3 regions of the Arthrobacter sp. 10N43 genome follow, and region 3 is predicted to be linked to each of the others. Evidence: riboswitches for the same ligand, from Rfam matches in the RefSeq annotation. Region 3 holds a riboswitch; each other region holds the start of a gene.

Region 1 (2,254 bases), on a different contig from region 3:
GCGCACACGCCCAGGACCACGGGGGTGCCGTCCGCGCGGCGCCGGATCTGGACCTGCACGGGCCCGGTCAGCCCGAGGGTTCGGACGGCGGCCAGCCCCAGCTTCCGCACGTCCCCGGCCTGGCCCGCCGGCACCCTGCGGCTGACCTCGTCGCTGCCGGCTCGTCCATACGGGGTTTTCGTCTTCTCGAGAACCACGGCCACCGGCGCCATCGCGTTGCGCGCCGGAGTGCCGAACACCAGGCACACGTAGTCGGCGCCCGGGATGAACTCCTGGACAATTTGCCCGGCCGGCATGTTCCGCCAGCTCACGGTGGCGGTTCCGGCCAGCACGTGGACACCGCGGGAGCCTTTGAAGACCCTCGGCTTGATGACCACGGGGCCGCTGAGGCCGGCGAGCGATGCCGGCGCGGCGGCGAGGTCGCCCGGGACCCCGAACCGGGGCACCGGAATGCCGGCTGCCTGCAGTGCCCAGGTGGTGAACAGCTGATCATTGGCCAGGGCCACCGCCGCAGGGTCGCCCACGATGATCCGCACGTCCTGCGCGAATCCGCCACGGGCCGCGGCGAGGACCGGAAGCTCCACGGTGAGCGTCGGAATGATGAGGTTGATGGCTTCCCGGTCAACCAGCCGGCGCAGGTCCAGGATCATGTCCGGGTCCGTCGCCGGGAGGAGCCTCACCGCCGCGGTGGCGGGAACGTCCCCGTCCTGGCGGGTGTCGGCACGGGCGTCGGAGCCCAGATACGGGAGGCCGCGGGCTTCGAGCTGGGCCGCGACGGTCCGGCCGGCAGCGCTTGCTATCCCGGTAACCAGTATTCGCGGGCCCACGATCGCTCCATTCCGGCGTCCCCGGCAGGGCCGCGGCTGCGGCTCCGGCGGTTCCAGCCACCGATTTGCTGACAACTAATGAGTGGAAAGACGTTTCGATTGGGGGACGGCTTGATTCACGGACTGGGCGAATCAGCTGCTCCGGCCGACGCGTCAGACCTGTCCTCCTAGTAGACGGCGAATGGTCCCGGCCAGCACGAGTGGGCAGTACCCGAAACTGGAGCCCGCTACTACTTGTCCGGGTGGTCCGGGTGCCCCATCTGATCCACCAGCCTGAGCCGGCCGCCGTGGGCAGGGTCCGGTTACGGAACATGACGACGGCGGCGGTGCGGGCCGGCGTCGCAGGTGTTACGTTTTTGGGGAGTAATGAGAACCGGCGCCAAGCCCTGACTGGCCGGTCGGCAACCCTCCCTTTCGCGGCGGGGTGCCTCAGGTGAATACTCGGCATATCGACCATTCGAGCTGCAAGCGTGAAGAGGAGATCCGTCGTGCCCGACACGTCCACCCCTGCCATACCCAGTACTACCGCTGCCCCCAATGCAGCCCCCAGCGCCCCCAACGCCGGCGAGGAAAAGCTCGCCTACCGCCTCTTCACGGGGGCCGATGACCGCGCCTTCTGCGAGCGGGTGTCGGCAGCCCTGGCCGAGGGCTATGTCCTGCACGGAAGCCCGGCCGCCAGCTTCAACGGCAGCACCGTGATCGTGGCGCAGGCGGTGGTCCTGCCGGCCGCGATTGCGAGCGCGGACGCCGCCGTGGCCAATGCAGTCGATGAGCTCGACGCCGACGAGTTTGGCGCCGATGAAGCATTCGAGGGCCACGCGTGAGCTACGCCGGAGACCTCAGCCCGCAGGAGGCGTGGGCCAAGCTGGAGGCCGGAGCCATTCTGGTGGATGTCCGGACCGAGGGCGAATGGGCCCACATCGGCATCCCGGACACTGCGTCCGCAGGCGAAAAGCCGAACGATCCGCTCTTCATCCAGTGGAACGTCGCCGGAGGCGCCCCGAACCCGCTCTTCGTGGAGCAGCTAAGGCGGCAGGCACCGGAGGACACCGGCGTCGAACTGGTGTTCCTGTGCCGCTCCGGCGCCCGGTCGATCGCCGCCGCGACGGCCGCGACGGCCGCCGGCTACACCGCGTACAACGTTCTTGAGGGCTTCGAAGGCGAGACCGACCGCTTTGGCGAACGCACCGTCAACGGCTGGAAGAACCGCGGCCTGCCCACCAACCTTGGAAAGATTTAAGTGACTTTCAACCCCGACGCCGCCAGCTGGGCCGCCGACACGCAGGCTGTCCGCGGCGGCCTTGACCGCACCGGATTCCAGGAAACCACCGAGCCGATCTTCCTCAACTCGGGGTTCGTCTACGAGTCCGCCGCCGCCGCCGAGCGCGCCTTCACCGGCGAGGACGAGCGCTTCGTCTACTCCCGCT
Region 2 (2,254 bases), on a different contig from region 3:
GGAGCCTGAATCATGTGCAGTTCCGCACCGCCCGGCAAGGCATCTGCCAGCTCGCGGGTCTGGGCCGGGAAGTACAACCGGTCCGAGTCGACGGCCGCCACCAGGAACTCGGCGGTGGCGGGGGCAAGCGCCTCCGGCAGGCTTCCGCGCCCCCGGCACACATCGTGGCTCATGAGCGCCTCGGTAATGGCGATGTAGCTGTTGGCGTCAAAGCGCCGGACCAGCTTGCTGCCCTGGTGGTCCAGGTAGCTTTCAACCTGGTAGCGCCCGCGTCCGGCCAGCGATCCGGCTTCCAGCGGCGCCTCGGACGCCTGCGGGTTCCGGCCAAACCTGCCGTCCAGTTCGGCCGCGGAGCGGTAGGTGATGTGGGCGATGCGGCGGGCGAGGGCCAGCCCAGCTTCGGGTTCCGGGCCACCGTAGTAGTTCCCCCCGTTGAAATGGGGGTCCTGCCGGATGGCCAGGGTCTGGGCCTGCGCAAAGGCAATCTGTTCGGCGGTGCTGCTGGGGCCGACGGAAATCACGGCGCAGCGGCGGACCCGGTCCGGGTAGGTGACGGCCCATTCAAGGGCGCGGGCGCCGCCAAGCGAGCCGCCCACCACGGCGTACCAGCTCCCGATGCCCAGGGCGTCGGCCAGCCGGGCCTCGGCGGCGGTGGTGTCCCGCAGCGTGACCAGCGGAAACCGCGATCCCCACGGGCGGCCGTCCGGCGCCGGGGTGGAGGGGCCGGTGGAACCGTAACAGCCGCCCAGGATGTTGATCGAAACGACGAAGTACTTCTCCGTGTCCACGGGAGCCCCGGGTCCGGCGAGCTGCTCCCACCAGCCGGGCTCCTCGCTGGCGCCGCGGGTCACGTGGGTGTCCCCGGTCAGGGCATGTTCAATGAGGACGGCGTTGGAGGCGTCCGCGTTCAGGGTCCCCCACGTCTCGAAGCCGAGGACCACATCCGGCAGCAGGATCCCGGATTCAAGCTGCAGGTCACCGATCCTGACGTACTGGACAGTACCGTCCTGAACCGTGCCATCCGGCACAGGGGAAGCAGCGTGGACCGGAGTGCTTTCCGGGGTGCTTTCCGGCCTGCTTTCCCGGGTGCTTTCCCGGGCCGCTGCGGCGGCAACAGGGTTCGGGGATGGCTTCGTTACGGTTTCACCACTGCGGGTGACGGCAATCGTCATAATGAGGACCTATCTTCGCGCTTGCCTGCCGTCAGCTGACCGGCAGGCCAGGTCTTCACCCGGGGCACCCCGCCGCAAATGGAGGGTTGCCGGCCAGCAAGCCGGGGCTGTCACTGGCACTCATGACCTGGTACGAGTGTACGAAACGGCGTGCGGAAATGACGAAGATTGTGACTCCCGTGTGACAGCCCGGCGGTTCCCACGTCGATCCAGCCCCATGTCGATCCAGGCCCACGTCGATCCAGTCCGGCGAGTTCGCCGGAAGCCTGCCCAGTCGCCGGAAGGTTACGGCGACTGCGACGGGTTCCGGCGAACTCGGGGCCGGCGGCTACCAAAGCGCCGGGTCAGGCGCCCTTGGCAGCGCGGAATCCGGCGTCGAGGTCCGCGAGGATGTCATCGATGTGTTCCAGGCCCACCGAGAGCCGCACCAGCCCGGGATTGACCCCGGCGATCTCCTGCTGCTCGGGCGAGAGCTGGCTGTGCGTGGTGGACGCCGGGTGGATCACCAGGGAGCGGACATCGCCGATGTTCGCGACATGCGAGTGCAGTTCGAGGGCATCGACGAACCGCTTGCCGGCCTCCGCTCCCCCGGCGAGGTTGAAGGCGACGACGGCGCCGGTCCCCTTGGGCCCGTATTTGCGGCCACGCTCGTACCAGGGGCTGGACGGCAGCCCCGCGTAGGCGACCGATTCGACGTCGTCCCTGGCCTCCAGCCACTGCGCCACCTTGGTGGCGTTGGCAACGTGGCGTTCGACGCGCAGGCTCAGCGTTTCGATGCCCTGGGCGATGAGGAAGGCGTTGAAAGGGGACACGGCAGAGCCGAGGTCGCGCAGGAGCTGCACGCGGGCCTTGAGGATGTAGGAGAGGTTGGCGCCCAGTGCGCCGTCCGCACCGAGGTCCCGGGCGTAGACCAGGCCGTTGTAGGTGGGGTCGGGGGTGTTGAAGCCCGGGAACCGGGCGGGGTCCTTGCCGAAGTCGAACTTGCCGGAATCCACGATCACCCCGGCGATCGCGGCGCCGTGGCCGCCCAGGTACTTGGTGGCGGAGTGGACCACGATGTCCGCGCCCCACTCGATCGGACG
Region 3 (2,254 bases):
GCGAGCCGCCCTCGTGCCGGGCCGGCCCGGTGGTCCAGCTGACGGAGTCGAGCCGGGCGTCACGGACGGCGCCGCCGCCGGCCAGGTGCGGGGTGCCGGCGTCGAGCCAGTCGGTCCGTCCCACCAGCACGCCGGAGCCGAACGGGGCGTACAGCTTGTGCCCCGAGAAGGCGAGGTAGTCGACGTCGTCCGCGGCGATGTCAATCCGCCGGTGCGGGGCCAGCTGCGCGGCGTCGACGACGATCCTGGCGCCGTACTCGTGCGCCAGTGCGGCGAGGGCCCGGATCGGCAGGATCTCCCCGGTGACATTCGAGGCGCCGGTGACGGCGAGCAGGCTGACGCCGCCGCGGGCGAGTTCGTCCCGGAGGCGGTCCACCGTGGCTGCGAGGGTGGGAGCGGCCACGACGCTGCGGTGCGGGACGTTCTGCCAGGGCAGGAGGTTGGCGTGGTGCTCGATGTCGAGATAGAGGACCTCACCGGCGGGGCGGCCGTCGCGCAGCGGCAGGCAGCCGGCCAGCAGGTTCAGTGAATCGGTGGTGTTGCGGGTGAAGATCACGGAATCGTCCGCACGGCCGCCGACGAAGTCCCGCACAATGTCCCGGGCGTTCTCGTAGACGGAGGTGCTGATCTGCGATGCATAGCCGGCGCCGCGGTGCACACTCGCGTAGTACGGCAGGATTTCGTTCAGGTAGGCCGAGACGACGGACAGGGCCGGTGCGGAGGCGCCGTAGTCGAGGTTGGCGTAGCGGGCGTGGCCGCCTGTGATCAGCGGGGCCTGGATTTCGGCCCCGGTGACGGCGGCCAGCGGCCGGGCCGCGACGGCGCGGCGTCCGTCAGGGCGCGCTGCGTCGGAGCCGGCGTGGAATTCGGGGGCTGCGGGGAAAATGGCAGTTGTCATGGGACCTCACTCGACCAGGACCCCACATGGTGGGAATCCGCGCTTGCCGGGTCCGTTCCGGACCGGCCAGGTCGTCACCCGGGGCACCCCACCGCGAAAGGAGGGTTGCCGGCCAGCAAACCGGGGTTTAGCGCTGGCACTCGTGACCTGCATCGAGCGTAGGACATCAGCGCAGCCGGGGAAAAGGCGCCGGCGATTGTGAAGCGGATTATTACGGACCAGGCCTACGAAGCACGCGGATCCGCCGCAACACGCGTCAGGGGAGGCAAGGTGCGGGCGCCGGCGGGCTGGACACTGAGGCCGAACAGGGCCTCCACTGCTGCCGCGTAGTCGTGCTGCCGGCCGTCCGCGGCCAGTTCCCGCGCGCGGACTGTTGGAAGGTGAAGCAGCCGGCGGACCATTCGGCGCATCGCCAGGTTCACATCCTCAGCCTGGGCGGCGCTGCCGTGTTGCCGCAGGACGCGCTCCATTTCAGCTTCGAGGACCTGGTGGACGTGCCGGCGCAGGGCCACGATTGCGGCGTCGGCTGCGCGCAGTTCCTCGCGTTTTTCGAAGCGGTGCGCCGCCTGCCGGACCATGGCGCGGGCGAGGCGGAGCGCCTCGGCGTCCGCCGGGGGAGCGGCGGATCCAACAGAGTCCAGGGTGATCAGTTCAACGCCCGGCAGATCCGCCACACCGGGGTCGAAGTCATGGCTGGGAGCGAGGTCGATGACGGTGAGGGGATGGACGGTGCCATCCCGCCAATCCGCCAGTTGGGCTGCCCCGATGCGCTTCTCCGTGCCGCTGCAGCCAATGATGATTTCTGCCCGCGCAACGGCGGCGGGCAGCTCCCGGTCCGTCAGCGGCGTGCCACCCCGGCTTGCCACAAACGACTCCGCCCGGCCGGATTGGGAGAAGACGGAAATGGTGGGGCATCGTTTGCTCCTGAGGATCTCCGCGACGCACGCGGCGTAGGAGCCGGTGCCAAAGAGGACCACGGACGCATCGGCCAGGGACGGCTGTGCTCCTCCGGCGGTGGCCAAATCAAGGGCCACGGATGCTATGGACCTGCTGGTGCTGCCGAGCGCGATCCGGGCCCCCACAGCCCTGCCGGTGCGGGACGCCTCCTGAAACAGCCGGACCAGAAGCCCGCCCGCAGTACCCGTAGCCTGTGCTTCAGCGAGGGCGCGCCGGACCTGGCCCGCGACGTGGCGCTCGCCCACCACGACGGAATCCAGGCCGGCTGCAACGGAGAAGAGATGTTCCGCCGCCGACGCCCCGGAGAAGTGCTCGAACAGGCACGCAAGCCGCGCCGCGGGGAGGTTCGCGCAGAGGCGGACCGTACCCAGGGCCTCGGAACAGGCGGCTGCTACGTGC

What was found. Region 3 has a riboswitch for S-adenosylmethionine ahead of AC1DDO_RS10770 (aminotransferase class V-fold PLP-dependent enzyme). Riboswitches for the same ligand answer to the same signal wherever they lie in the genome.
Region 1: linked by a shared signal. The riboswitch ahead of AC1DDO_RS19215 (DUF1737 domain-containing protein) and the one ahead of AC1DDO_RS10770 (aminotransferase class V-fold PLP-dependent enzyme) in region 3 are both predicted to bind S-adenosylmethionine.
Region 2: linked by a shared signal. The riboswitch ahead of metX (homoserine O-acetyltransferase MetX) and the one ahead of AC1DDO_RS10770 (aminotransferase class V-fold PLP-dependent enzyme) in region 3 are both predicted to bind S-adenosylmethionine.

Annotation. Positions count from the first base shown of each region.
Region 1 covers NZ_JBFTIA010000013.1:82,131-84,384, reverse strand. The annotation lists gene AC1DDO_RS19220 (ATP-grasp domain-containing protein) at 1-827, opposite strand, end outside; SAM riboswitch class IV at 1,190-1,304, shown strand; gene AC1DDO_RS19215 (DUF1737 domain-containing protein) at 1,340-1,651, shown strand; gene AC1DDO_RS19210 (rhodanese-like domain-containing protein) at 1,648-2,067, shown strand; gene AC1DDO_RS19205 (O-succinylhomoserine sulfhydrylase) at 2,068-2,254, shown strand, end outside.
Region 2 covers NZ_JBFTIA010000005.1:190,562-192,815, forward strand. The annotation lists gene metX (homoserine O-acetyltransferase MetX) at 1-1,172, opposite strand, end outside; SAM riboswitch class IV at 1,185-1,300, opposite strand; gene AC1DDO_RS12600 (bifunctional o-acetylhomoserine/o-acetylserine sulfhydrylase) at 1,517-2,254, opposite strand, start outside.
Region 3 covers NZ_JBFTIA010000004.1:553,289-555,542, forward strand. The annotation lists gene AC1DDO_RS10770 (aminotransferase class V-fold PLP-dependent enzyme) at 1-898, opposite strand, end outside; SAM riboswitch class IV at 933-1,046, opposite strand; gene AC1DDO_RS10775 (glutamyl-tRNA reductase) at 1,123-2,254, opposite strand, start outside.